DNA from 3 places in the Arthrobacter sp. 179 genome. Region 3 is predicted to be linked to each of the others. Evidence: riboswitches for the same ligand, from Rfam matches in the RefSeq annotation. Region 3 holds a riboswitch; each other region holds the start of a gene.
What was found. Region 3 has a riboswitch for thiamine pyrophosphate ahead of thiE (thiamine phosphate synthase). Riboswitches for the same ligand answer to the same signal wherever they lie in the genome.
Positions count from the first base shown of each region.

Region 1: linked by a shared signal. The riboswitch ahead of ACT3UE_RS07360 (ECF transporter S component) and the one ahead of thiE (thiamine phosphate synthase) in region 3 are both predicted to bind thiamine pyrophosphate.
Region 2: linked by a shared signal. The riboswitch ahead of thiC (phosphomethylpyrimidine synthase ThiC) and the one ahead of thiE (thiamine phosphate synthase) in region 3 are both predicted to bind thiamine pyrophosphate.

Region 1 is NZ_JBQSYU010000008.1:102,354-112,061, forward strand. It holds gene ACT3UE_RS07340 (Lrp/AsnC family transcriptional regulator) at 20-499, shown strand; gene ACT3UE_RS07345 (hypothetical protein) at 896-1,435, opposite strand; gene ACT3UE_RS07350 (LLM class flavin-dependent oxidoreductase) at 1,672-3,003, opposite strand; gene ACT3UE_RS07355 (3-oxoacyl-ACP reductase) at 3,006-3,770, opposite strand; TPP riboswitch at 4,099-4,193, opposite strand; TPP riboswitch at 4,251-4,360, shown strand; gene ACT3UE_RS07360 (ECF transporter S component) at 4,396-5,028, shown strand; gene ACT3UE_RS07365 (ABC transporter ATP-binding protein) at 5,070-6,749, shown strand; gene ACT3UE_RS07370 (energy-coupling factor transporter transmembrane component T family protein) at 6,746-7,552, shown strand; gene ACT3UE_RS07375 (hypothetical protein) at 7,676-7,951, shown strand; gene ACT3UE_RS07380 (hypothetical protein) at 8,139-8,390, shown strand; gene ACT3UE_RS07385 (hypothetical protein) at 8,532-9,708, opposite strand, start outside.
Region 2 is NZ_JBQSYU010000014.1:39,892-49,599, forward strand. It holds tRNA gene ACT3UE_RS09915 (tRNA-Arg) at 10-86, opposite strand; gene ACT3UE_RS09920 (phosphoenolpyruvate carboxykinase (GTP)) at 371-2,215, shown strand; gene ACT3UE_RS09925 (PadR family transcriptional regulator) at 2,384-2,911, shown strand; gene ACT3UE_RS09930 (alpha/beta fold hydrolase) at 2,908-3,783, shown strand; gene thiC (phosphomethylpyrimidine synthase ThiC) at 4,002-5,801, opposite strand; TPP riboswitch at 5,798-5,905, opposite strand; gene ACT3UE_RS09940 (globin domain-containing protein) at 5,993-7,174, opposite strand; gene ACT3UE_RS09945 (RrF2 family transcriptional regulator) at 7,263-7,703, opposite strand; gene ACT3UE_RS09950 (hypothetical protein) at 7,729-8,211, opposite strand; gene ACT3UE_RS09955 (phosphomannomutase/phosphoglucomutase) at 8,208-9,623, opposite strand.
Region 3 is NZ_JBQSYU010000001.1:291,673-301,380, reverse strand. It holds gene ACT3UE_RS01520 (peptide MFS transporter) at 1-63, shown strand, start outside; gene pgm (phosphoglucomutase (alpha-D-glucose-1,6-bisphosphate-dependent)) at 173-1,837, shown strand; gene ACT3UE_RS01510 (quaternary amine ABC transporter ATP-binding protein) at 2,154-3,443, shown strand; gene ACT3UE_RS01505 (ABC transporter permease) at 3,444-4,295, shown strand; gene ACT3UE_RS01500 (glycine betaine ABC transporter substrate-binding protein) at 4,341-5,255, shown strand; gene ACT3UE_RS01495 (aldehyde dehydrogenase family protein) at 5,361-6,800, opposite strand; TPP riboswitch at 6,880-6,980, shown strand; gene thiE (thiamine phosphate synthase) at 7,037-7,711, shown strand; gene thiD (bifunctional hydroxymethylpyrimidine kinase/phosphomethylpyrimidine kinase) at 7,708-9,207, shown strand; gene ACT3UE_RS01480 (uracil-xanthine permease family protein) at 9,329-9,708, shown strand, end outside.

The sequences.
Region 1 (9,708 bases), on a different contig from region 3:
GTATAGCTAGGAGGGGTTAGTGAAGATCGACGAATTGGACGCCAGGATCCTGGAGGAGTTCTCCTCGGACCCACGGATGTCGGTCCTGGAGGCCTCCCGGACCCTGGGGGTCGCCCGGGCCACGGTGCAGTCGCGGCTGGATAAGCTCACCCGTGAAGAGGTGGTCACCGGCTGGGGACCGCACCTTTCGGCCGAGGGGCTCGGATACCCGGTGCGCGCCTACTGTTCCCTGGTGATCCACCAGGATGCCGGTCACGACGGTGTGGCCGCCGCCCTGTCCGAGGTCCCCGAGGTGCTCGAACTCCAGACCGTCTCGGGCGAGTCCGACCTGATGGCCACCATCGTGGCCACGTCCAACGACGACCTGCAACGGGTCCTGGACGCGATCATTGCCACCCGGACGGTGTTGCGCAGTTCCTCGTTGGTGGTGCTGAACTCGCCCATCCCGTTGCGCATGCTGCCGCTGGCGAGGGCGGCTGGCCAGCGAGCGGATAGGTAGTTGACACGTATTGGTGCCTCAATCAAGAACGTCCTAACGCCTAAGTAGCGAAATCAATCCAACAATGCGCGCTCTGGCTGCTTAAAAAGCCTTGAGGAATGGATTCCAAGGGCGGACCGTGGAACCGCATTCGTGTTGAGAGCCGTGTGCGTCTTGAATCGGCCAGCCAGTAAAACTGATAGATGGATGGCATACAAGAACGCAAATCAGGGCCAGTTTCCAAGCTGGTCCGATGAGTCATTGCGTTGGTGGTGTTGATGACGACTAGATCTCCTAGAAAACCCCGTCGATGTTCTGAGAGACGGTCGCACCACCTTCCTCTTTCGGCGGGATGGAGAAAAGCCGTCGTGTGTGAGAAAGGTGGGGAGAGCAGTAACCGAGGCGGGGATAGACGTCCTAAAAGCCGAACGATCCGTCCTCCCGGGCCAGCGAGGTGATCGTCATTAGGGCGCTCATTCTAGTCACAACTTCAGAATCCGGTTGGAGGCTGTCTGTCCATTCGTCGACAGCATCGGCGACATCTGTTGCGAAATTATGTACTTCTAGTTGCAGTTTTCCGTTTACAGAATTGCAGTGAATACTGTTGCCGTTTGGTAGTGGGCTGGTGAATTGGAACTCGCGAAAGACTCGGTCCACTGCATTCTTCATATTTCCTGCGGTGTCGAATGATCCTTCGTGCAGCACAGCGCACCGTAAGGCATAGAAATCGATCCCGTTGATCCAAACCGTGCCCTTGTCTGTGTACGATTCGGTCAGTCTTGACGTGTATTTGTGACTGAAGTTCTGGTCGATCCATCGAACAAAACGAGTGCCTTGCTTAGTATTTGGCCAGGCTAATTTGCTGGCTATGTCGGGAAGCGTCAGGGCAAGGGTCAACGCGGAGTACCAATTCTTCTGTTCTACGGCCGTCCGCACGGCGCTCGTTAGATGTTTCATAAGTGGAGCATATTTCCCGCTTGTGACAGTTGGGGGTCGAATCATGCCTTGGCGTTGAAATTGGCTTTGCTCTGTATCTCGGGGCCGCTCTAATGCCGTCCCATCAGCAGCCGGTATTTATGTGTGACACGGACGCATAAGGCTCGAAAAGTAACTGAGGCAATTCGTGTTGCAGATTGTTGCCGTTCAGCTGGCGGTCTGAACGCTTGTCGCTAGCCTCGCTGCATGAACACGATCTAGCCCACCGGCCGCTCCAGACCCAAGTGCCCGCGCAGCGTTTCGGTCGGGTATTCGGTGCGGTAGAGCCCACGACGTTGCAATACCGGCACGACCCGGTCCACGAACTCCTCCAGCGAATCAGGCAGCATCGGCGGCATCAGGTTGAAGCCATCGGCGGCCCCCGAGGTGAACCAGCGTTCGATGGAGTCGGCGACCTGCTCGGGGGTTCCCACCATGGTGCAGTGGCCTCCTCCTGCAGCCATCCGGCCCAGCAACTGACGCACGGTGGGGCTTTCGGCCTCGACGATGCGCAGGATGGTGGCGTACCTGCCCTGCGGTCCGCTGAATTCCGTCGCCGGCGGCAGTGCCGGAACGGGGGCATCGAGCTCCCAGTCGCTGCAGTCCTGACCGATGAACGTCCCCAGCTGGTCCAGTGACTGTTCGGTGGGCAGCAGTGCATCCACCTCGGCCTGCTTCGCCAGCGCTTCGCCCTCGGTCGATCCCAGGAAGGCGACTAGGCCGGGCATGATCGCCACCTTCGCCGGATCCCTGCCCTCGGCGGCAATGCGCCGCTTCATATCCGAGTAGTAGTCCTGCCCGCTGGCCAGATCGTAGGCCACCGCGTAGATCCCCTCGGCATGGCGTGCCGCCAACTGGCGACCGGATTCCGAGGCCCCGGCCTGGAACAGGACCGGGCGGCCCTGGGGTCCCCGGGGGACGTTCAAGGCTCCGGCCACCCCGAAGTGCTCCCCGGAGTGGTTTACGGGTCTGACTTTGTCGGGATCGGCGAAGAGCCCGGCGCGGTCGGCGAGCACGGCATCGTCGGCCCAGGAATCCCAGAGGGCCAGGGCGACGTCGATGAACTCGGCAGCCCGGGCATAGCGTTCGGGACTGGGCGGCATGGCATCCATCGAGTGGTTGCGTGCCTCGGCGTCGAACATCGAGGTGACCACGTTCCAACCGATGCGTCCGGCGCTGATGTGATCCAGTGAGGCGAGCATTCTTGCAGCGTGGTACGGGGTGTAGAAGGTGGTGGAGACGGTGGAGATCAGCCCGATCCTGCTGGTGCTCCGCGCCATGGCGGCCAGCGCGGTCAACGGTTCGAAGAACCACCGGGGACCGGCTGACGGGTTCCCCGCCGAGTGTCCGTCGGCGAAGAACACGGCGTCGAACAGTCCGGCCTCGGCGGTTTGGGCCATCCGTTCGTAATGCTCGATGCTGCCCAGCTGTTCGACCGCAGAGTCAGGGTGGCGCCAGGCTGCCTGGTGGTGCCCGCAGGCATTGAGGAAGGCGTTGAGATGTAGTTGGCGTGGCGCCGTTTCGGCGGTGTCGGTTGTATGTGCGCTCATCTCTAGTTCTTCACCAATCCGCCGTCGACCACCAGGTTCTGCCCGGTGACCGCACGCGCCCAGGGGGAGGCGAAGAACAGGATCGCGTCGGCGAATTCCTCCGGGGTGGTGACCTTGCGCAGGGGGGTGGAGGAGGCAATGAAGTCGAAGACCTCATCGGGGGTCGCTGCGCTGGCGTCGGTGGTGCGCAGCAGGCCTCCGGAGACTATGTTCACCGAGACCTGGTGTTGGCCCAGATCTGCGGCCAGTGTGCGGGTCAGGGACAGCAAGGCCGCCTTGGCTGCCGTGTAGTCGTGATAGGGGACTACGGGATTCTGGAACAGGTTGGTGCCGATGTTGATGATCCGCCCGAAGCCGTGTTCGCGCATTCCCGGTAGCGCCGCCTGGGTCGTGTTCAGGGCTCCGCGGACGCTGCCGGAGAACTGGGAGTCGAACTCCTCCCAGCCGATCTCCGCGGCCGACGAGCGGGCATCGCCGTTGAAGGAGAAGTCGGCCAGGGCGTTGTTCACCACCGTGGTCACCGGGGAGCCGAAGTGCGCTTGTGCGCTTTCGAGCATCGTTGCGACCTGTACCGGGTCGGTGACATCCGCCTGGATGGCCAGGGCCTGGTCGGGGCCGTGGGCTGTGGCAATTTCCTCCGCCGCCTGGGCTGAATGGCGGTAGTTGATGATGACGCGGGCGCCTTGTGCGGCAAAGGCTTCAACGATGTGGCGGCCCAATCCGCGGGCGCCTCCGGTGACGAGGACAAGCTGGTCTGAGAGGTTCATCTGGTCTCACTTTCGTAGCTGCCGGTTGCAGCGGGTAGGTGGTGCTGGAGGGGGGGGAGCCCCGCAGACAGAATCGCCGGGGGAGATGAGTGAAGAAGACGGCGGACACAGCGCAAGGCAGAGGCAAGGTGTCTGCATGCCCGACGGCGGATAGCTGGCTTCGTGCGGGATCCTCAGCTGCGGGGCAGCTGGCGGGAAGGCATCAAAAAACTGGCCGGGCGGTGCCACGGCAGGATGCGGAGCGCCAGGGTGGACGCCGGCAACGCATGGCGGAATCGGGCAGTGGGGGCGTGACTCGGCGGGGCCGTCCACGGTGGGCCATGAGGCGAATGAGCACCTGCAACATCCCTTCGCTAGTTCGAACTAGATCAGGTTCAACGGGTGTTCTCTCAGCCAGGAATCCTGGCACCCCGTGTCACTGCTTCACACCCTACACACCTGCAGCAGCGATTCGACAACTTCGTTTCCCCGTGTACAGTCTGTGCTGAACACGGGAGTCCGGTGAGCCGGGCTGAGAGGAAGCTGATCAAGCTTCGACCGTCGAACCTGATCTGGATCATGCCAGCGCAGGGAGGCAAAAACTCCAAATCCCGTGCCCTGTTCACTCAACAGAAGGGGCACGACAGTGCACTCATCAACCACGCCTTCAACGGCGCCGTCCCTGACGCGCCGACGCTTTTCCTTCGACCTGAAGGACCTGATGCTCATCGTGGTCCTCGGCGTCGTCTTCGGCTTCCTCTACTGGGCACTGGTCCAGGCCTCGGCCGGGCTGACACTGGTCCTGGGCCCGCTCGGGGACCTCTCCTCGCACTTGCTCTTCGGCGGGTGGCTGATCGTCGCCCCGATCGCCGTCGCCATCATCAGACGACCCTTCGCCGGGATCCTCGCGGAGGTCATTGCCGGTGGGGTGGAGGTCGTTTTCCTCGGCTCGACGGCAGGACCCATGCTCTTCCTGGTGGCCGCCATCCAAGGTCTGGGCAGCGAACTTCCCTTCGCCCTGCGTCGCTACCGGTCCTTCAGCTGGCTCACCTACGCCTGCTCCGGACTGCTCGGAGCAGGATTGGCCTTCGCCGTCTCGGCCTTCCGTTTCGGATGGTACGGCCAGGATTTCTTTGTCATCCGGCTCATCGTTCAACTGCTCTCCGGGCTCATTCTCGGCGGTCTCCTGGCCCGCAAGACCGTTAACGCGCTGGCCAAAACCGGCGTCGTGGACAACTACGCCATCGGCCGGGACCTGCCAACCGCCGAGGGAGCATGAAACCGGAAAGTACGCCGGTAGTCGTGCTTCAGGACGTGACCGTGACCTACCCCCGAAGGCCGGCGCCGGTCCTGGATCGGGTGACCTTGAGTCTAGAAGCAGGCGAACAGGTCATCATCCTGGGGCCCTCGGGGGCCGGAAAGTCGACGCTTTTAAACCTGATGACCGGGGTCATCCCGCATTCGGTGGCGGCACGGTTCACCGGCCGGGTCCTCGTCGCTGGTCAGGACACCGCTCACACCGGCGTCGCCGAATTATCGCGGACCGTCGGCGTCCTGGCCCAAGACCCCGAATCGGCGATGTGCATGCCCGATGTGCAGCGGGAAATCGCCCTTCCACTGGAGAACCATGCGGTCCCCCCACGAGAAATCGAGAGTCTGATCGATGAGGCGCTGGAACAGGTCAACGGAGCCAGCCTCAAGGACAGGTCAACACGGCAACTCTCCGGCGGCCAAGGACAACGGGTGGCCTTGGCCGCCAGTCTGGTCGCGGAGCCACCGGTGCTGCTGCTCGACGAACCCACCTCGATGCTCGACGCCGAAGGCATCTCATCGGTGCGCCGAGCCATCGACCGGGTGGTGCACGACCGTGGCCCCGCCGTGGTGCTGGTGGAACACCGCATCGACGAGTATGCGGGAGCCGACGGCGTGGCAGGGCTCCCCGGACGGGCCATCGTGCTCGACGCCGACGGTGCCCTGCTGGCCGACGGCCCCACACGGAGCGTGTTGGAACAATCGGCACGCCAGCTCGTGGACGCCGGGTGCTGGACACCGTTGGAAACCGAGCTGCAGGCGGCGTTCGGCACAGAAGGCGGCTTGGCCTCGCCCATCGTCCGCGAAGAATTGCTGCACTGGGCCCAGGGCCAACCAACGGTTCCGCAGCCGACGCAGGCCACCGACAGCGTGGTCCTCTCCGCACGAGGCCTCTCGATCACCCGGGCGGCAATCCCTGCCCGGAAACGACGCCGCGAACCCGCGATGATCAGCCCCCAACTTGAAGGCATCGACTTGGAACTACGCTCCGGGGAGATCGTCGCCCTGTTGGGCGCCAACGGGACGGGCAAGACCAGTCTGTTGCTCGCGCTCGCCGGGCTGCTGCAACCACTAGCCGGCACGATATCGGGGGACCGGCCCGGACTGGTCTTCCAAAACCCCGAACACCAATTCGTGGCCACCACTGTCCGAGAAGAAGTTGGCCATGGACTGCCGACGCTCATCAACGGGCGTCCTGCCCAAGAGAAGATCGATGACCTGCTGGCCGAACACCGGCTGACGCATCTGGCCGCGAGTAACCCCTTCCGACTCTCGGGCGGAGAAAAGCGGCGGCTCAGCGTCGCGGCCATGCTCGCTCATTCACGCAACGTCCTGTTGGCAGACGAACCGGGCTACGGGTTGGACCGGAAAGCCACCATCTCGATGATGGGAGCCTTCCGGGACGCGGCGGCCGACGGACAGTCGATCCTGTTTTCCAGCCACGATCTGCGTAGTGTCGCGAGCCTGGCCCACCGGGGAATCGTCATCGCCGAGGGAACCATCATCGCCGACGGGCCGATTTTTGACGTGCTGGGCGACCGAGACGTCTTGGCCAGGGCAGGGATCGTGCTGCCCCCGCTGCTGGACTGGCTGCTGGGCCTCGGGAAGAGTCCGGAGCAGATCAAGAACATCCTGGCTGGTCTGGATCAAGAAGTGGCTGCTGCGGCACGGATGCCGGTGCCCTCGTGAGCGCGGCCCCCTTTCCGTGGGTCGTCACGACCACGCCCTTGGGCCGTCGCAACCCCACCATGAAGCTCGCCCTGCTCTTCGTGGTCTCCTTCGCCTTGCTCTTCGTCTTCGACCCGCTGACCCCGGCCCTGCTCTATCCGTTGGCGCTGGCCGCCGTACTGATCTGGGGCCGGCCCTCGCCCCGGATGCTGCTGCTGGCCCATATCCCGTTCCTGGGGTTTGCACTCGGGATGCTCATGATCAATGCCATCACCCGGCCGGGGGAGGAACTCTTCACGGTTCTGGGCCTTCAGGTCAGCGTCGAGGGAGTGAACCTGGGGACTTCCCTGGCCCTGCGCACGTTCGTTCTGGGGGTGTTGTCGATCGGTTTCGTCCTCTCCACCGATGCCGTGGCCCTGACCGACAGCCTGCATCAACAGGCCAGACTGGGTCCGAGGCTCTCCCATGCCGTCCTGGCCGGCTACCAGATGCTCCAAGACATGCCGGGCACCTGGCAGACGATCCGCCAGGCCCATGCCGTACGGGCTCCCGAGTCGGCACCGGGGGTGCGGCGACCCAAGATCCGGGAGTTCGGCCAGGCTGGCTTCTCCCTGATGGTGGTCTCCCTCCGCCGGGGTGAGCGCATGGCCCAGTCGATGGAGTCCCGTGGCCTGGGGCTGGCTCCACGAACGATCTGGAAGCCCATCAGGCTTCAACGAGCCGACTGGATCATGGCTCTGGGCGTGCTCACCGTTTTAGCTGTGGTGCTCGGTCTGGGTGTCACGGGTGGGTGGATCAGAGGGTACTCCGCTCTCTGGGAGTAGACCGGGAGTCGGGCTCTGCACGGCCTACCTACCTTCGCTTGGTAGGCTGCATCCTTTGCGCCCCGGTGAGAGGAAGACGGTATGAGTCAGGACCCCAGTACCTTCCGGAGGAGTGCGCGCGCGATGAATAATCGTGCGACCAAGGCCAAGAAGCTCGCCCGATTCCTCTGGGATCGGCATCTGGGGCCCGAGGAACTGGCCCAATACACGGATCAGGAACTGCGCTCCATTGCCCGGGACGCCGGAGTGCATCCTCCCTCAACCGGTGAAACCTGGGAGGCGACCGCCGAATTGCTCGCCGCCCAGGAGAACTGGTTGGAGAAGCATCCGAACCACCCGCTGGGTGAACGACACTTCTTCGCCGAAGGCTGGCAATACGAGCCCGGGTTCGGCAGCTAAGGAGCTCGCCTCCTGATGAGCAAAAAGTCGACCGGCCGGACCCCTGATCTAAGTGCCCGAGTTCGACAGACACGTGTTTCTGCTCCGAAAGGCAGGAGGACGCCTCGCTGGTTCAGGAGGTGGCGGCGTTTTAGCGTGGTGGCAGGGCAGACGCCAACGCAGCAGCCAAGTCTCCACGGAGACTGACATGCAACTCGCACCCATGTTCTCGGCTGCCGGCGGCGTCCTGACGACGGCAGGTTGCGCCTCGTTGACACCCCGGACCGTCGCGACCGTGGTGGTGGACGATGATTCATCGGCCACCACGACTGAACCCGAGACCCAGGCAGGGGCAGGGTTTAGGGCAGCGGTGGCCGGGGTGTTGCCTCGGGTGATGGCCGGTGGGCTGAAGGGGTTCAGGAGTGGGGCGATGGTCCCTGCAGTAGCCTCGAAACCATGAGTGCGGTACGCGGGCCCGGCCGTTTGCCCCACCATGCGCCGTTCGTCCGATTCTGGGCAGCTTCCACCGTCTCGGACTTCGGCACCTACGTCGCGCTGCCTGCTGAGGTCGCCCGCGGTCGACTGTGCGCCAGGAGCGGAGCTACGACCAGGACTGCTGCGCCTGCTCAGATTCAAGAGCTTCAGCAACAAACTTCTGCCCTCTAAAAATAAGCACTCCGACCCCGACGAAGAGCGCAGTAAAGACAAGTCCAATAGGCGCACCGGCCAAGCTGATCAAACCGAGAAGGCAGCAGGCGATGAGCACCATCCAGGCTGCAGTGGAGTAGGTGCCTGGAGAAAACCTTCGTTGTTTATCTCCGAACTTAACTTGGCGCTTTCCATTCGTGTAGGAAGCACTATTTTCTTGGCCTCCAAGGTATTCAATCCGAGGCCCCTCGGTTGGTCTGAAGCCGTTGATCGAAGTGGCATCACTCGTGGGCTCAGACTGTATTTGTTTTTGGCCTGCTGGACGCTTGGCTTTAGTTGGTGCTTTTTCCGGAACATAAGCGTCTGGCACATCATAGGAGGGTGCCTCAGGAACGAATTCGGGCAGCGATGGCATCGTTCTGAGCCAGTCGTCTTTCAAATCAGTGGCGCGGGCACCTTGGACCGTAAGTTCGACGGCCAATCCTGAACCCTTGAGTTTGGACCAGACGGCGAGGGTCCTATCCATGTCGTGAGCGTGGGCAATGGTCGGCAGAAAGTGCAGTGAACTTGCAGCAGTAAGTTGTCCGACGCGTTCGTCGTCAAGGCGTACTTCTACGAGTTCTCTGATAGATCCGTTCTTGAGTGTTTTTTCGATGTGGTGCATGGTCAGCACGACCAGGCCTTCTCCGGATGCTGGAACGTATTCGAAGAGATGCGGCAGGTGCTGGTCTTCTCCTGTGACTTGGAGTGCATTGCCCCACGGCAGAATTGCGACGTTGTTGAACTTTTGTGTGTTCAGCGGAAGCAAGAGTCCGGGATCGGGCAGGGCTACACGAATATTTACTTCTAATTCGAGTGTTGTTCGACCGTTCCTATCCCATTTATGTCGGTTGTAGGCCAGCACGTTGCCCGTAGTTTTGGCGACCGCTCCGGATGCAGCTATGCGGTGTATTTCCGGGTGCCACTTCTTGGCGTCTTCGTTGGAAAGGTAGCCAACAACTTGATCATCTATGCGGGCGCTGACAGCCTGCCCGTGCGATCCGAAAGGATTGTCCGGTTCCGGAACTAGATGGACTGGAAGGTCAACCCTTTTTGAATCATCACCTTTGGGGCGCCCGCCGATCAACTTG
Region 2 (9,708 bases), on a different contig from region 3:
TTTTTCGTATGGTGCGCCCAAAGGGATTCGAACCCCTGACCTTCTGTTCCGTAGACAGACGCTCTATCCAGCTGAGCTATGGGCGCTTGGTCTGCGACACCGCCGCTGACCTCGAATAACTATACAGACAGTTGGCGGCGTCGCAAAATCGGGGCCGGCCTCGACCGGGTGGCCCCCGGGGAGCCTCAAGCCAACTATACCGGTCTACGTGACCTTAGTCACAATAGGGTATGGTGAAACCCCGAGAATCCGCGGATGGACGGCGGTCGAGTCCCCGACCGGGGAGGGAAGCGATCCGCGTCACCTCCGGAGCGGAGCGGCCCCGTCCTAGCATCGAGGGACCAGTACAAGCCCAATGGAGGGAATGGACATGAGCGAGCGCTCCGATCAAACGGTCCTCGACGCAGAGCGTCAGACCGCACCGACGACCCACGCAAAGCTACTGGCCTGGGTCGGCGACATTGTGGAGCTCACGCAGCCGGAGAGTGTCCACTGGGTCGACGGGAGCCAAGGGGAGGTCGACCGCCTCACTGGCGAGCTGGTCGACGCCGGGACTCTCGTACGACTGGATGAGGCGAAGTTCCCCAATTCCTTCGCCGCCTTCTCGGACCCCAAGGATGTGGCCCGGGTCGAAGAGCGGACCTTCATCTGTTCCCAGGACGAGCAGGATGCGGGGTTCACCAACAACTGGATGGACCCGCAGGAGATGAAGTCGATCCTCAATGACCGCTTCAGCGGTTCGATGCGGGGACGGACCATGTATGTCATCCCCTTCGTCATGGGTCCCCTTGATGCCGAGCACCCGCAATTCGGCGTGGAGATCACCGACTCCGCCTATGTGGTGGCCTCGATGCGGGTCATGGCACGCATCGGTGATGACGTGCTGGCCAAGATGGAAGCCACCGATGCCTTCTTCGTCCCGGCCGTGCACTCCGTCGGAGCCCCGCTGGCAGCCGGAGAGGCCGATGTCGCCTGGCCGTGCAACCCGGAGAAGTGGATCGTGCACTTCCCCGAGGAGCGGGCCATCTGGTCCTACGGCTCCGGGTACGGCGGCAACGCCCTGCTGGGCAAGAAGTGCTTTTCGCTGCGTATCGCCTCGGTCATGGGGCGGGACGAGGGGTGGCTGGCCGAGCATATGCTCATCCTCAAGCTCACCAGCCCCGAGGGCAGGAGCTACAACGTGGCGGGGGCATTCCCCTCCGCCTGCGGCAAGACGAACCTCGCCCTGCTGGAGCCGAGCATCGAAGGCTGGACCGCCGAGACCCTGGGCGATGACATCAACTGGATGCGCATCGGCAAGGAAGGCGAATTGCGCGGGGTCAATCCCGAATACGGGCTGTTCGGCGTCGCACCGGGGACCGGGTGGAGCACCAACCCCAACGCCATGCGCGCGATCACCAAGGGCAACTCCATCTTCACCAACGTCGCATTGACCGATGACGGCGGGGTCTGGTGGGAAGGGATGACCGACGAGGTGCCCGAGCACCTGACCGATTGGCTCGGCAACGACTGGACCCCGGGCTCCGGGACGAAGGCGGCGCACCCGAACTCGCGGTTCTGCACCCCGATCGACCAGCTCGATATGCTCTCGAAGGAGTTCTACAACCCCGAGGGCGTGGAGATCCACGCCATCCTCTTCGGTGGACGGCGCAAGACCACCATTCCCCTGGTGACCGAGGCCAGCTCGTGGACCAATGGCGTCTTCATGGGCTCCACGCTCTCCTCGGAGACCACGGCGGCCGCGGCCGGTGCCGTGGGCCGGGTGCGTCGGGACCCGATGGCGATGCTGCCCTTCATCGGGTACGACGCCGGTGACTACCTCAAGCACTGGGACTCCATTGAATCCAAGGCCGATCCGGCGCGTTTGCCGCGGATCTTCCTGGTCAACTGGTTCCGCCGCACCCCCGAGGGCGGATTCGCCTGGCCCGGGTTCAGCGACAACTCCCGCGTGCTGAAGTGGATCGTCGAGCGCATCGAAGGCACTGCGGACGCCCAGGAGACGCCGATCGGCATGGTGCCCACCGGCGACTCGATGGATCTCAGCGGCCTGGACTCGTTCACCGCCGAGGACCTCGAGGTGGCCGTGACGGTCGACCCGGAGGAGTGGAAGCGCGAACTGGCGGATATCGAGGAGTGGTACGCCAAATTCGGGCCCTCCCTGCCGCAGTCCCTGCAGGATGAGCTGGACGGGCTGAAGCAGCGCCTGGGCGCCTAGCCGGTTCCACCGCGAGGAGCACCAGGGGCGGGAACGTCCAGCGGACCATCAAGGATGGCCCGCTGGACGTTCCCGCCCCATATCCCTCAGCGGGACCGCCCGGTGGCGCGGAGGCACACGCTGGGCCGATAGGCGATAGTTCACCTAGCAGGCTGGCATGATGGACACATGATCCTCGCACGTTTGATCCTCGGGCTCCTGAGCTTGTCGCCGATGACCGGCTACGACCTGAAGAAGCATTTCGACTCGAGCATCAACCACTTCTGGAATGCCGATAAGGCACAGATCTACCGCACCCTGGCCCAACTGGTGGACCAGGGCCTGGCCACGGTCCGGACCGTTCCGCAGGAGAACTACCCGGCGCGCCAGGAGCACCACATCACCGAGGCGGGGCGGGCGGCTTTGCAGGACTGGCTGACCGGAACGCTGGACCGGCAGCCCGCCCGTGAGCCCTTCCTGGGCCGGATCTTCTTCTCCGGGGAGCTCGAGCGCCACGAGGTCCTGGAACTGCTTGCGGCACGTCGCACCGAGGCCGAGGACCTGCAGCGGTCCTACCGGGCCCTGCGCGCGGAATTGGACGAGGCCGCCCTGGCCGACCGACGCGGCTACCTGATGGCCGCCACGCTGGACCACGGCATCGCCCACGTCGGTGCCGAACTGAACTGGCTCGACTCCGTCGAAGGGAATCTGCCATGAACGAAAAGCCCACGGTGCCTCCCTCCGTCGGGGAACGCCCCGATCCGGCCGGCTACCCGGAGATCCACCCCCCGGTGCGTCCCCGCACGGACGGCAAACCAGCCCAGACGCTGGTCTTTCTCCATGGCGGCAACGTGGCCAACTGGATGTGGGATCCCCAGGTCAAGGCCTTCCCTGCCTATCGGATCTTCACCCCGCATCTGCCCGGGTTCGGCGGCCGGGCCGATGAGGACTGGCGCGGGCTCGATAGCGCCGCGGATGACGTCGCGGCCTTCATCGCCGAAGAGATCGAGGACGGCCGGGTCCACCTGGTTGGCCAGTCCCTGGGCGGCGTCGTGGGCCTGCGTGTACTGGCCCGGCATCCCGAGCTCTTCGCCAGTGCCCTGTTCACCGGGGCAGGGATCCGGCCGGTGGGGGCGGGAACGCGGTTATCCACGGCGGCGCAACTGCGATTAGGGGACGCCGAATGGTTCTGGAAGGTCCAGGCCGGGGCCTTCGGGATTCCCGCGAACTCCCGCAGGCTCTACTCCGAACATGGGCTGACCCTGCGTCCGGACAACATGAAGGCGATGCTGGACGAGGTCCAGGCGGGCGGCCTGCCCGACGGGCTGGGGGACTACACCGAACGCCTGATGATGGTCGCCGGGGCCCGTGAACCGGCCCTGGTGCGCAAGGGATTCGCCGATGTGGCCGCGGTTCGCCGGGACACGGTCTTCCGTCTGGCCCCGGGGCTGCACCATCAATGGAGCGTCGAGGATCCGTTGTTCTTCAACGCGATGGTCCGCGCCTGGATCGAACGCGGTGAGGTCCACCCCCGGCTCGGGCGGGTTCCCGGGCTCCACCAGGCAGACCCGGATCCCGCTGGAGACTGATTGGTCTGGATCGCGGTCTCCGCAAGGCTTCGCTGCGTCAGGTGCGGACGCGCCGTATCACCTCCGGGCCGTGGACGGCTACATGACATAGTCCATATACCGACGACCGCTCCGGGCAACCGCCTGCGTTCCTGCCAGGGGAGCAGCTGCAGAAGTTGCCCGGAACGTTGGAGGCGCCCGTTGCCTCCCGTGCGGACGCCGTCGTCGTACCCGGTGGATCAGTCGGTGCCGTTGCCGACGGGGATCGTCGCCTGGAGGTAGATGCTGGACCCCGAATCCGCGAATTCACGGCTCTTCGCCTGCAAACCGGCTTCGATGTCATCGGCCAGTGCCCGTTGGCGTTCGGTTCCCCCGAACTCCTCGCGGATGTCCTGGGAGATCCGCATCGAACAGAACTTCGGCCCGCACATGGAACAGAAGTGCGCGGTCTTGGCCGGCTCCGCAGGCAGCGTCTGGTCGTGGAACCGCTGGGCCGTGGCCGGATCCAGACCCAGGGCGAACTGGTCGTTCCAGCGGAACTCGAAGCGCGCGGCCGACAGGGCATCGTCGCGGGCCGTCGCCCCGGGATGCCCCTTGGCCACATCGGCGGCATGCGCGGCGATCTTATAGGTGATCACCCCGGTCTTCACGTCGTCCTTATCCGGCAGCCCCAGATGCTCCTTCGGGGTCACATAGCAGAGCATCGCCGTGCCGTAACGGGCGATCTCGGTGGCCCCGATGGCGCTGGTGATGTGGTCGTAGCCGGGGGCCGTATCGGTCACCAGCGGACCCAGGGTGTAGAACGGCGCCCCGTCGCAGAGCTCCTGCTGACGCTCGACGTTCTCGCGGACCAGATGCAGCGGGATATGTCCGGGTCCTTCCACCATCACCTGCACGTCGAACTGCCAGGCCCTGCGGGTCAACTCGGCCAGGGTATCGAGCTCAGCGAACTGGGCGGCGTCGTTGGCATCGGCCAGGGAGCCGGGGCGCAGCCCGTCACCGAGGGAGAAGGCGACGTCGTAGCGGGCGAAAATGGCGCAGAGCTCGTCGTAATGGGTGTAGAGGAAGTTCTCCTGGTGGTGGGCCAGGCACCACCCGGCCATGATCGATCCACCGCGGGAGACGATGCCGGTGACCCGGTCGGCGCTCAAGGGCACATGGCGCAGCAGCACCCCGGCATGAATGGTCATGTAGTCCACGCCCTGTTCGCATTGCTCGATGACGGTGTCGCGGAAGATCTCCCAGGTCAGTTTCGATGCATCCCCATCGACCTTCTCCAGCGCCTGGTAGATCGGCACGGTGCCGATGGGCACCGGGGAATTGCGGATCAGCCATTCGCGGGTGGTGTGGATGTCATCGCCGGTGGACAGGTCCATCACCGTATCGGCGCCCCATTGGGTGGCCCAGGTGAGCTTGTCGACCTCCTGGGCGATCGAGGAGGTGATGGCCGAGTTGCCGATGTTGGCGTTGATCTTGACCAGGAAGGCCTTGCCGATGATCATCGGCTCGGATTCGGGATGGTTGATGTTCACCGGGATGATCGCCCGTCCGGCGGCGACTTCGCGGCGGACCAATTCGACGTCGCAGTTCTCGCGCAGCGCCACATAGCGCATCTCGTCGGTGAGGGTGCCCTGTCGGGCGTAATGCATCTGCGTGACGGTACGCCCCTGGTGCGAGCGCCTCGGTACCGGGGTCGTGCCGCTCCATTCTGCCGAGGCGGCCCCGCGACGCACGGCGGACCGGCCGTCGTCGTGCAGGGTGCGTTGGCGACCGGCGTATTCGGCGGTGTCACCCCGGGCGGTGATCCATCGGGTGCGCGGACGCGGGAGGCCGACGGTCGGTTCGGAGCCCGGACCGGCGGTCCGATACGCCAGATGGGGCTCGTTGGCGCTGCCGTCGGGGGAATCCGCCAGGCAGATCGCGGTGACCGGGACCCGCAGGCCGTGTTCCGGATCCTCGATCCACTGCAACCGGTGCTGTGGGTGCTGTTCCCACGCGGTGGCGGACGGGGTGGTGGGTTTTACTGTGGAATCGCTCATTTGAGCCCTCAACTTCCTACGCCGGCATGACCCGGACAGGTTCGACGGTCGCGAGCGGTGGCAGCTCGATCTCAGCCCCTCCTGGGGCACCCGTGTGGACGTTGCGAGCGTAACGGAGCGGCCCGCGATCTGGCTAATCCAGTTCGCGGGCCGCTCCGGTGTGGCGCCCCTCCGGGGCAGCGGGCTCGTGCCTAGGCGGCAAGCCAGAGGTCGGGACCGAAGACCTCGTAGTGGATGTTCCGCGGGGCCACGCCGGCGGCGATGGCCTGGCTGCGCACCGCACGCATGAATGGCAGCGGACCGCAGAGGTACATCCGGGCATCCTCGGGCAGCTCGACGCCGGTCAGGTTCATGAACCCCTCGACGGCCTGCAGGTCCGCGGTGGTGCCGGTGGTGTCCTCGAGCCACAGGCGCATCTCGACGTTGGGCAGCTGCTCCACGGCGGCGAGCATCTGGTCCTTCAGCGCCCAGTTCGATTCCATGGCCTCGGCGTGGAGCACCAGCACCTGGCGGTCCGACCCGGTGGAGACCAGCGACTGCAGGGCCGAGGCGCTCGGGGTGCACCCGATGCCGGCGGTGGCGATGATGATCGGCCCGCCCTCCATGTCCAGGGTGATGTCACCGTAGGGGTTGGACAGTTCCACGACGTCGCCGACCTCGAGATTGCGGTGCATGAAGGGGGAGACCTCCCCGCCTTCATCCAGCTTGGTGGTCAACACCCGCTCGGTGGTGGATTCGACGTTGTCGGAGAGGGAGTACTGGCGGCACTGGCGCAGCCCGTCGGCCAGCGGCACGCGGATGCTCACGAACTGGCCGGGCTTGGCCACCGTGACGGCGGTGTCATCGGCCGGCTCGAAGCGGAACGTCATGCAATCCTGGCCGGAAGCCTCCGTGGAGGTGACCTTCCATGGGGCGTAGATCCGGTCGTTGGCCTGTTCGGCGTAGAGGCCCTTTTCGATCTTGACCAGGGCGTCGGCCATCAGCCAGTAGACCTCGGACCAGGCGGCGACGACCTCTTCGGTGGCTGCTTCGCCCAGATCCTCGGCGATGGCCGCGAACAGGTGGTCGAAGACGATCTGGTACTGGTCGGGCTGGATGCCCAGCGACGTGTGCTTATGGGCGATGCGGGACAGCACTGATTCGGGCAGCGATTCGGGGTGTTCGATCAGGTGGGAGGCGAAGGCGGCAATGCTGCCGGCCAGGGCCTGTTGCTGGGCTTCGTTCTTCTGGTTGGCGCGACTGAACAAGCCGTCCAGGAGTTCAGGACGTGCCGCAAACATCCCGGCATAGAACTTCTTGGTGATCTCACCGATCCGTTCGCCAATCACGGGAAGTGTCGCCTGGACGACGGGGCGGGACGTTTCTGAGAGCATCGAATCTCCTCGAGGTCGAATTACTTGCGTCTGATCCGCAAGTATTATGATACATTTCTACACCTTGTAGAAAACTGGGGCAAATCGGCTATCGCGAAATGGGAAAAGGAAGGGGGACCAGCGCCGGGGAGGACGCCAGATCGCGGATCGACCAGTGGTCCAGCTCCTGGTAGAAGGCCTCCTGGGCGCGCGCCAGGGCTGTGCGGAGCCGGCAACCGGCGATCAATGGGCAGGCGGCCGTGCCGTCGTCGGTGGTGCACTGGGCGAGATCGCCCTGCCCCTCGAGGCTGCGCAGCAACGTGCCGGCGCCGAGGGACAGCCCCGATTCGTTGATCTGCACGCCACCGGTGCGCCCGCGTTTGACGTCGATGTGTTTCAACTGGCCGAGCTTGTGCACGGCCTTGGAGACCTGGTTGTAGGGGATGTCGATTGCCTCGGCGATCTCCCGGGTCCTCAGCAGGGGATCGGACCGGGCGGCGAGCAGCATCAGGATGCGCAGGCACACATCGGAAAAGGCGTTGATCTTCATGATGTCGACGCCCGGTCCCCACGGATCAGGCCCAGATCCTCAAATCAGCTGGTTCGGGGGTGGGCTCCTGGAAGGTCCACTCGCTGCCTTCGGCGGCGGGGGAGGCATAGGGCTGGATGATGGCCACTGCCCCGCCGAGGCTGTGCTCCGCCAGGGCATGGACGGCGTCGACATCCTCCTGCAGCAGGGTCACATCGGAGACCAGGGCCACGGCCACGAAGTTCTCACGCTGACCGATCAGCAAGGTGACCAGGTCATCCATCATGACTTCGGCATCGATATCCGCTTCGGGATCCTCGTCGTCCTCATCGGGTTGGACCGCCAGCAGGCGCAGTTCCCCTTCGGCCTCGCCGTCGGGCTCCAGGCCGATGGCGAAGGGCAGGAAGACCCCGTTGGTTTCAAGCTGTTCGCGGGCGACGCCCAAGGCGGTGCCGAGCACCTTGTTCAAGTCCTGGTGGGCGGCCTCACCGAGTTCGGCCAGCCGGTTTTCCGTGGGGTTTTCGCTCATGCATTGCTCCTGACAAGGGTGAGGACCGCGTCGCGGACGCGTTCCATGGTCGGGGTGTCTACGGCTTCCCCGTTATAACGGAGGAAGGGTTCGGTGTTGGAGGGGCGGAGGTTGAACCAGAAGGATCCGTCCGTGGCCTTCACCGTGGTGCCGTCCAGCCTATCGACCACCGTCTCCGGGGTCGAAAAGCTCTCCAGCACCCGGGCCACGGCCGCGTCCTTGTCCTCGACCTCGGAGTTGATCTCGCCCGAGGAGAAATACGGTTCGTATTCGGCGGCCAGATCTCCCAGGGCACGGTCCTGGGAGCCGAGGGCGGCCAGCACATGCATCGCGGCGAGCATGCCGGTGTCCGCGTTGTAGAAATCGCGGAAGTAGTAGTGGGCGCTGTGTTCGCCACCGAAGACGGCCCCCTCGGCGGCCATGACCGCCTTGATGAAGGAGTGGCCCACCCGGGTGACCACCGGCCGTCCGCCGTCGTGTTCCACCAGTTCGGGGACCGCGCGGGAGGTGATGAGGTTGTGGATGATCACCGGGGTCTGCTCGCCGGCGGCCTGCGCCCGGGCGATTTCACGTCGGGCCACCAATGCGGTCACCGCCGAGGGGGACACCGGCAGACCTGCTTCGTCGATGACGAAGCAGCGATCCGCGTCGCCGTCGAAGGCCAGACCGATATCGGCGCCGTGTTCGAGGACGGCGGCCTGCAGGTCCTTGAGGTTCTCCGGTTCCAGCGGGTTCGCCGGGTGGTTGGGGAAGGTCCCGTCCAATTCGAAATACAGCGGCACGATCTCCAGTGGAAGGGCCGGCAACAGGTCATCGCCCAGGACCGCGGGAGTGGTCATGCCGGCCATCCCGTTGGCGGCGTCGACGACGACCTTCAGCGGGCGGATGCCCGAGAGGTCGACCAGGGAGCGCAGGTAGGCGGCGTAGTCCTCCAGCACGTCCCGGGTGCTGATGTCCCCCTGGGGCGCGTCCCCGGAGACCGGCAGGCCTTCGGCGAGGTAGGTCTGGGCCAGATCGCGGATCTCATACAGGCCCGTATCCGAGGAGACCGGCACGGCACCGGCCTGGGCCATCTTCATGCCGTTATAGGCCGCGGGGTTGTGGCTGGCGGTGAACACGACGCCGGCGGCATCGAGTTGGCCGCAGGCGAAGTAGAGCTCATCGGTGGAGATCAACCCGAGCAGGCAGACCTCGGCCCCGCGGTAGGAGGCCCCGCGGGCGAAGGCGGCGCTGAAGGCGGGGGAGGAGGGGCGCATGTCACCGCCGACGAGGACCTGTTTGCCGGCCAGGGACAGGACGTCGACGAAGGCGGCGCCCACGGCCTCGACGATCTCCTCATTGATGGTTTCGCCGACGATGCCGCGGACGTCGTAGGCCTTGAAGGAAAGGGAAAGATCAATCTCGCTGCTCACGGGGTCGAGCTTAGCCGTTCGGGGCGTATCCACGCGATCATCCAACCACTCCACCGGGTCGGTGCCCATGCGTGGGTGGTCGCTG
Region 3 (9,708 bases):
CTGGGCGTGGCCCTGATGCTCGCGGTCAAGCCGATCAAGAAGCTGATGTCCGGCGTGAAGTAGCCGACGCACACCCCTGCCGGCGGCCCCACCGCCTTGGCCCCGAGCCCCGGCCCCGGATTCATTTCCGCGGGCCGGGGCTTTTCCGTGGTTCATCTGGTTAGCTGTATCCATGGCCGAAACCCGAGCGGGAACCACCGCGCTGCCCCAGGACCTGATCGACGTCGATGCCGTGCGGTCGGCCTACTTCGACCGGATTCCCGATCCGCAAGATCCCGCCCAGCGGGTGGCCTTCGGCACCTCCGGCCACCGCGGCCGGTCGTTGGAGGGTTCCTTCAACGAACGCCACATCCTGGCCATCACCCAGGCCATCGTCGAGTACCGCGCCTCCCAGGGCATCTCCGGTCCGTTGTTCCTGGGCAAGGACACCCATGCCCTCTCGGATCCCGCCCAGGACACCGCAGTGGAGGTCCTGGTCGCCAATGACGTGGACGTCCGGGTCGACGCACGGGGCCGGTGGACGCCCACCCCGGCGCTGAGCCATGCGATCCTCACCCACAACCGGCTCTTGTCCGGCGGGACCGGACGCGCCGACGGGATCGTCATCACCCCCTCGCATAACCCGCCCACCGACGGCGGGTTCAAATACAACCCACCGCACGGCGGACCCGCCGATTCGGAGGCCACCTCCTGGATCGCCGGACGCGCCAACGAGCTGTTGGCTTCGAACCTGTCGGGGGTCAAGCGGATCCCGCTGGCCAGGACCCGCGGGGCGGCGAACCTGGGGGCCCACGACTTCATGGCCGCCTACGTGGACGCGCTACCTTCCGTGCTGGACCTGGAAGCCATCCGCGGCGCCGGCGTACGCATCGGCGCCGATCCGATGGGCGGGGCCTCGGTCGACTACTGGGGGGCCATCGCCGAACGCCACCGGCTGGACCTGACGGTGATCAACCCAGCAGTCGATCCTCGCTGGGCCTTCATGACCCTGGACTGGGATGAGAAGATCCGCATGGACTGCTCCTCCCCCTTCGCCATGGCCGGGCTCATCTCGGCGGTACGCGACGGCGGCGCCGACTTCGACATCGCCACCGGCAACGACGCCGACGCCGACCGCCACGGCATCGTGACCCCCGATGCGGGTCTGATGAACCCGAACCATTTCCTCGCGGTGGCCATCGACTACCTGTACCGGAACCGCCCGCAGTGGCCGGCCGGGGCCGGAGTCGGCAAGACCCTGGTCAGCTCCTCGATGATCGACCGGGTGGCCGCCTCCCTCGGCCGCGAACTGGTCGAGGTGCCGGTGGGCTTCAAATGGTTCGTTCCGGGCCTGCTGGACGGAACCGGGGTCTTCGGCGGCGAGGAATCCGCCGGAGCGAGCTTCGTGCGCTTCGACGGGTCGCCGTGGACCACCGACAAGGACGGGATCCTGCTGGGGTTGCTCGCCTCCGAGATCCAGGCCGTGACCGGCTCCTCGCCCAGCACGCACTACCGGCGGCTGACTGAGGCCTTCGGTGCGCCGTCGTATGCACGCATCGACGCACCGGCCACCCGCGAACAGAAGACGGCCCTGGGCCGCCTGTCCGCCGCCGATGTCACCGCCGACACCCTCGCCGGGGAACCGATCACCGCCCGGCTGACCGAGGCTCCGGGAAACGATGCGGCCATCGGCGGGCTGAAGGTCACCACCGAGAACGCCTGGTTCGCCGCCCGCCCCTCGGGCACCGAGGATGTCTACAAGATCTATGCCGAGTCCTTCACCGGAGATGATCACCTGCATCAGGTCCAACGGGAGGCGAAGGCCCTGGTCGACGCGATCATCGGTTCGGCCTCTTGACCGTCGAAATGATGAAAACCACTCGTTTGCGGAGATTTTGACAACCCCTTCCGTTACAATGCCATAACTTCGCTCCATCCCTTGTCCCACAAGGGATGCACTTGACCAACGGGTCGGTGTAAGCCCGGTCAAAGGCTGGTTTTCGGCTGCAGGCGAACATCCTCTTGTTAGCGTTAAGGCTGAAAGCCAATTACTCGCCCTTTCATCTCGACCCGTGGGACACCGCCGTTGAAGGCACCCGCGGGATTAGCTGTCGGGGCGGGTCGCCGAAAAATCGGTCTGCCTCCACCCGGACCCAGGCCGTGGACGGGAAAACGTGAACACTACTGACACAGGGCAACCTGCGCTACGCGTCTCGAATGCGTACAAGGTCTTCGGCCGTCGGGGCAACGAGGCCGTCAAACTCCTGAAGAACGGAAAAACCCGCCAGGAGGTCGCTTCCTTGGGAACGGCCGCCGTCATCGACGCGAGCTTCGACGTCAAGCCCGGCGAGATCTTCGTCGTCATGGGCCTGTCGGGCTCGGGCAAGTCGACGCTGATCCGCATGCTCAACGGGCTCTGGCCCATGACCAGCGGCTCGGTGGTCGTCGGTGACACCGATATCGCCAAGGTCTCGGCCAAGAAGTTGCGCCAGGTCCGCCAGAAGCACATCTCCATGGTCTTCCAGCACTTCGCCCTGCTGCCCCACCGCACCGTGATGCAGAACGCAGCCTACGCGCTGGAGATCCAGGGCATCTCGAAGCAGGAGCGCACCACCCGGGCCCAGAAGATCCTGGACGTCGTGGGACTCAAGGGGTGGGGCGATAAATACCCCAGCGAACTCTCCGGCGGCATGCAGCAGCGTGTGGGCCTGGCCCGCGCCCTGGCCTCCGAAACCGACATCCTGCTGATGGACGAGGCCTTCTCGGCACTCGACCCGCTGATCCGTCGCGATATGCAGGAGCAGTTGGCCTCACTGCAGGCCGAACTCGGCAAGACGATCGTCTTCATCACCCACGACCTGAACGAGGCCATGTTCCTCGGGGACCGGATCGCGGTCATGCGCGACGGGGAGATCGTCCAGATCGGCACCCCCGACGACATCCTCACCCGCCCGGCGAACGACTACGTCTCGGCCTTCGTGCGCGACGTCGACAGGACCCGGGTGCTCACCGCCGGAACGGTCATGGAGACCCCGCGTTCCGTCGTCAACCTCTCCGGTGGTGCCCGCAATGCGTTGCGGACCATGCGCGAACTGCAGACCTCGGCCGCCTTCGTGCTGGACCGGCAGCGCAAGCTGCTCGGAGCCGTCCGCGACCGCGAGGTGATGGGCCTGCTCGAACGCGGAGGTACCGACCTGGAAGAAATCATCACCGTCGGCAATGACCCGGTCACCGCCGAGACGGCGCTGAACGACCTGTTCGGCCGCTCCGTGGAGTCGCCGGTACCCCTGCCGGTCGTCGACGACGAGGGCCGGCTCATCGGCGCCATCGCCCGCGCCACCCTCCTCTCCGCGCTGGGCAACGTCCCCTCGACCACCAGCAGCGTCCCGGTGGTCGCCGCCGACCAGCCGGAAGACACCGATGCCCCCGCGGCTGCATCCGACGACGAAGGAGGTGCCCTCTAAATGACCGATCAGCTATTCCGCATTCCCGTCGGCCACTGGGGCGAAGTGGTCCTCAACTGGTTCATCGCCAACCTCGGCGGGCTCTTCAACCTCATCAAGTCCTTCTTCCAGAACTGGTACGACGGGCTGGCGTGGATCCTCACCGCTCCGCCGTTCTGGGTCGTCATCCTCGTGCTGGCCCTGCTGGCCTGGCTCCTGCGCAGTTGGAAGATGGCCATCGGTACGGTCATCGGACTGCTGTTGATCTACGGGATGAACCAGTGGGAGCACTCGATGGAGACCCTGTCGCTGGTCCTGGTGGCCAGCATCGTCGCGGTGATCATCAGTGTTCCGCTGGGCATCCTCACCGCCAAATCCAAGATCGTTTCGGCGGTCGTCAAGCCGATCCTGGACTTCCTGCAAACCATGCCTGCCTTCGTCTACCTGGTCCCGGCGATCCTGCTGTTGGGGATCGGCGTCGTCCCCGGAATCGTGGCCACGATCGTGTTCGGCATGGCGCCGGGCACCCGCTTCACCGAATTGGGGATCCGCAGCGTCGATACCGAGGTCGTCGAGGCCGGCCAGGCCTTCGGCGCCTCCCCGGGACGCATCCTGCGCCAGATCCAGATCCCGCTGGCGCTGCCGACCATCATGGCCGGCATCAACCAGGTCATCATGCTCTCCCTGTCCATGGTGGTCATCGCCGGCATGGTCGGCGCCGGTGGTCTCGGCAAGGATGTCTACGCCTCCCTGACGACCCTGAACACTCCCCTGGGTGTCGAATCAGGTCTGTCGGTGGTCATTCTGGCCATCTTCCTGGACCGCATCACCGCCTCCCTGGGCCAATCCAACGTGCCGGCGAAAAACGGCTAACGACCCTACGCCCCGCTGGCGGGGCGCGAAGAAAGGAAATGAACAATGCAAAGGAAATTCGCATCAATGATGGGGATCGCCGCCACGGCGGCCCTCGCGCTGACCGCCTGCGGCAGCGGCGACACCGGAAGCAGCGAATCCGAGGTCCCCGACTCGCCTGAGAACGGCGACCAGGCCGCGCTGAACATCGGCGTCATGGCCGGCTGGGACGAAGGCGTGGCCGTGTCCAACCTCTGGAAGCAGATCCTGGACAAGAAGGGCTACGACGTCGAACTCACCGACGCCGATGCCGGCCCGGTCTTCGCCGGTGTCGCCTCCGGTGACCTGGACCTGACCATGGACGTCTGGATGCCGCTGACGCACAAGAAGTACTTGAAGAAGTACGGCGACGACATGACCAAGCTGGGCACCTGGTACGACGATGCCAAGCTGACCATCGCGGTCAACGAAGACGCCCCGATCGATTCGCTCGAGGACCTGGCGGCCAATGCCGACAAGTTCGGCAACACGATCTATGGCATCGACCCGGGCGCCGGGCTGACCGACACCACCGAAAAGGCGGCCATCCCGGACTACGGCCTGGAGAAGATGGACTTCAAGACCTCCTCCACCCCGGCCATGCTGGCCCAGCTGAAGAAGGCCACGGACGCCGATGAGGACATCGTCGTCACCCTGTGGCGCCCGCACTGGGCCTACGACGAGTTCCCGATCAAGGATCTGAAGGATCCCAAGGGTGCCATGGGCGACGCGGAAACCATCACCTCCTACGGCAACGCCGACTTCGCCGACACCTACCCGGGACTGACCGAGTGGTTGAACGACTTCACGATCGACGATGACCACCTGTTCTCCCTGGAGAACGCCATGTTCAACGACACGGACACCGATGACTACGGACCGATCGTCGACAAGTGGATCTCCGAGAACCAGGACTACGTGGATTCGCTGACCGAGAAGTAGCCACGATCCATCGGCAGGTGCCATGGCACCGACCGTAGCGAAGGGCCCGGACCGCATTGAATGCGGTCCGGGCCCTTCGTCTGTCGGGGCACTCGGCCGGGCGGATCAGCCGATCGAACGCATGATCTTCCGCTTGGCCCAGCCGAAGGGCGGGTAGACGGCCCGCAACGTATCGAGCATCGCGGTCTTGGACAGCACCGGACGTTGCTGGCTGAAGGTATCGAACCCGAATTTGCCGTGGTAGTTCCCCGTCCCCGAGGCCCCCACCCCGCCGAAGGGCAGCGCGGGGACCGCCAGGTGCATGCTGCACACATTATGGGCGATCGCCCCGGCCCGCACCTGGTCCTCGAAGGAGGTGTGCAGGCGCGGGCGTTCGCTGAACAGGTAGGCGGCCAGCGGTGAGGGGCGGGAGTTGATGAACCGCACCGCATCATCGAAGCGGTCGACCTGGATGATCGGCAGGATCGGACCGAAAATCTCCTCCGTCATCACCGGGGCCGCCGGGTCGACGTCAGCCAGGACCGTGGGGGCGATGTACCTCGCCTCCGCGTCGCTGGTCCCCCCGGCCACCACCCGTCCCTGCCCCAGATAGGATTCCAGACGTTCGAAGTGCGAGGCGTTGATGATCCGCCCATAGTCCTTGCTGCCCGAGGGGTCCTTCCCATAGAACGCGCCGATGGCCTTGGGCAGCTGCTTTTCCAGTTCGGCCGCCGCCGTGGCCCCGACCGCCAGGACGTAGTCCGGGGCGACACAGGTCTGTCCGGCATTCATGAACTTCCCGTGGGCCAACCGCCGGGCGATGGCGGGGAAGTTCCCGTCGGCGACCACCGCCGGACTCTTCCCGCCCAGTTCCAGGGTCACCGGGGTCAGCGTTTCCGCCGCGGCCCGGGCCACGATCTTCCCGACCCGTTCGCCTCCGGTGTAGAAGATGTGGTCGAAGTCCATCTCCAGAAGTTCGCTCGTCGTCTCCGCGGCCCCCTCCAGGACCGCGACAGCGCGCCGATCCAGGTACTGCGGGATGAGGGCGGCCATGACCGCCGAGGTGGCCGGAGCCAGTTCGGAGGGTTTGAGGATCACGGTGTTCCCTGCCGCCAGGGCACCGACCAGCGGGCCGAGCAGCAACAGGACCGGATAGTTCCAGGGGGCGATCACCAGGACCATGCCCAACGGACGCGCCTGGACGCGGGCCGACGCCGGTTGCAGCGACAGCGGGACCTTCACCGCCTCATCCGCCATCCAGTCGCCCAGGTGCAACAGGGCATGATCGATTTCGGCCTTCACCCGATCCAGTTCGGTCAGCCGGGATTCGGCCGCCGGTTTACCCAGATCCGTCATCAACGCGTCACATAGGGTCTGTTCTTGATCCTGGATCAGCCGTTCGAGTGCCTTGAGCTGGGCGCTGCGGAACCTGCGGGGGTGGGCCAGCCGGGAGTCGGCGGCATCACGCAGCCGGCGGGCCGCGGTGGCCGGGAGTTCGGCGTCGGGGCCCGCCGGCACGACGGGCGCGGAAACTGCTGGGGGACGGGAACGTCGGTTCATGGCCATGGGTACGACACTAACGTGGACACCGCCGGCGGGGCAGCCGGTCGGTTTGCCGCCCCCAGTGGGGGACTGTAGGCTCACGATCACTGACACGGGGTGTCCGCCACCGGCGCGGACTGAGAGCACACCCGGCAAGAACCTGATCTAGTTCGTACTAGCGGAGGGATGTCGCCCATGCACCAACATGCGCCCACCTTGGCCCATTCACCCACCGACTGCTTTGTTGAGGCGGTGCTCGCATGAGCGCGCCGGTTCCCGGAAGCGGGATCTACCTCGTCGCCAACTCCACCAGCACGGCCGGACGGCCCTTGGCCACCATCGTGGCCGAGGCCGTCGCCGCGGGGGTCGGGACCATCCAGCTGCGCTGCAAGGACCTGTCCGCCCGCGAATTCCTGGCCGAGGCGGCCGCCTGCGCCGAACACACCGCGGGCCGGGCCCTGCTGCTGCTCAACGACCGGGTGGACGTCTACCTGGCGGCCCGTGCGGCAGGGATCCGCGTGGACGGGGTCCATATCGGCCAGAAGGACCTGCCCGCCGAACTCGTCCGGTCCCTCATCGGACCCGATGCCGTGCTGGGGCTCAGCGCCAGCACCGAGGACCACTTCGCGGCAGTAGCGGAACTGCCGGCAGGCACCATCGACTATCTGGGCACCGGGGCCGTCCGGGCCACGCCCACCAAGAAGGACCACCCGACCCCGCTGGGGTTCCCCGGCCTGGCCTCGTTGATCTCCCGGGCCCCGCTGCCCTGCGTGGCGATCGGCGGGCTGGGCTCCGGCGACGCCGCGGACGCGCACACCGCCGGGGCCATCGGCATGGCCGTCGTGCGGGCCATCTGCTCCGCCGCCGAACCCCGGGACTCTGCTGCCGCCCTGGTTCAGGAATGGACCCGGGCAGCACGAACGGAGACCGCATGAGCGCCCCGAACACCCCCAACATCCTGTCCATCGCCGGGGCCGACCCCTCCGGCGGGGCCGGGATCCAGGCCGACCTGAAATCGATTGCCGCCTGCGGTGGCTACGGGATGGCGGCGATCACCGCACTGACCGCCCAGAACACCCGGGGAGTCACCGGGGTCCATACCCCTCCGGCGGAATTCCTCACCCGGCAACTTGAGACGGTCGCCGCCGATATCCGGATCGATGCGGTGAAGATCGGCATGCTGGCCTCCGCCGAGGTCATCGAAGCCACCACCGCCTGGCTGGGTACCCGCCCGGGCACCACCGTCGTGGTGGACCCGGTGCTGATCTCCACGTCCGGGGACCGCTTATTGGAGCACGACGCCGAGGAGGCCCTGCGTCGGCTGCTCCCGTGGGCCGATGTCCTGACCCCGAACACCGCGGAATTGGCGGCACTGCTCGAGGAGCCGGTCTGCACCCGATGGGACGACGTCCTGGACCAGGCAGCCCGGCTCGCGAGGCGGTATTCTGTCCTGGTCCTGGCCAAGGGCGGCCACCTCACCGGCAGCCGGTGCCCGGATGCCCTCGTGGGCCCCGACGGCGTCATGGCTGCCGTGGAGGGTGACCGCATCGACACCCCGAACACCCATGGGACCGGGTGCTCGCTCTCCGCGGCGCTGGCTACCCTGTGGGCCCGCTGCGGGGACTGGGGGGATGCCCTGCGGCTGGCCCGCGGGTGGCTTGAAGGCGCCCTGCACCGTGCCGATGAACTCGAGGTCGGCGAAGGACATGGTCCGGTGAATCATTTCGGGGCGCTCTGGGACGGTACGGCGATCCCGACGACGGGGGCCTTGCTGGGCACCTGGTGGAACGATCTGGCACCGCTGCGTTCGGGGATCGACGATCTGCCGTTCATCCGTGCGCTGCGGGACGGGACCCTGCCCTCGGAGGACTTCCACTTCTATCTGGCCCAGGATTCCTTGTACCTGCGGACCTACTCCCGGGTCCTCTCCCGTGCCGCCGAGTTGGCGCCGAACCGCGAAGAGCAGCAGTTCTGGGCTTCCGGGGCCGTCGGCGCCCTCGAGGAGGAGGCGAATCTACATCTGCACCGGCTCGGAGATGCCCCCGATCCGGAACCCAGCCCCACCACCTCGGCCTACCTGAACCACCTGGTGGCCTCCGGCGATTCCTATCCCGAGCTCGTGGCGGCCATCCTGCCCTGTTATTGGCTCTACCAGGACATCGGCCAGCGGCTGGCCGCCGCGGCCCACCCGGGCCACCCCTATGCCGACTGGCTCGCCGCCTACTCCTCCCCCGAGTTCGACGAAGCCACCAGCGAGGCCATCGCGCTGGTCCAGAAGGTGGCCTTGCGGGCGGGTTCCACCACCCTGGCCGGGATGCGTCGCGCCTTCGACGAATCGAGCCGGCAGGAATTGTCCTTCTTCGCCCAGACCCCCGAAGACGCCGCCCCGCGATCGGCCTCCCTCCCCATGCCGGTGGCGGCCATCGGCTGATGCCGGCGCACCCCGGCAGGGGGCCCGACCCCGCCGCCCCGGGGTCGGGGGCGGTAGGATTCCGTGGGGCCCCGCACCGGTGAGGCCCCACCAACCCGCAGGGCCCCGATGGAGGACACCCATGAGCAATTTCCCCGGCTTCGGCTGGACGGTCCACGGCGACGGCACAACGATTCGACCCGGCACCGTGGTGGCCCCCGATGAACGGCTGAACTGGTTCCAGACCACCGGCATCGGCGTCCAACACGTGATGGCCATGTTCGGATCCACCGTGCTGGTACCGGCGCTGACCGGCTTCCCGGTCACCTCCACCTTGTTCTTCTCCGGGGTCGGGACCATGCTGTTCCTGCTCATCACCGCCGGCCGGGTACCCAGCTACCTGGGCTCCTCCTTCGCGTTCATCGCCCCGGTGACCGCCGCCATGTCGGGACATGGTTTCGCCGGGGCCCTGGGCGGCGTCGTCTTCTCCGGTGCGGCCCTGTTCATCATCGGGCTGGTGGT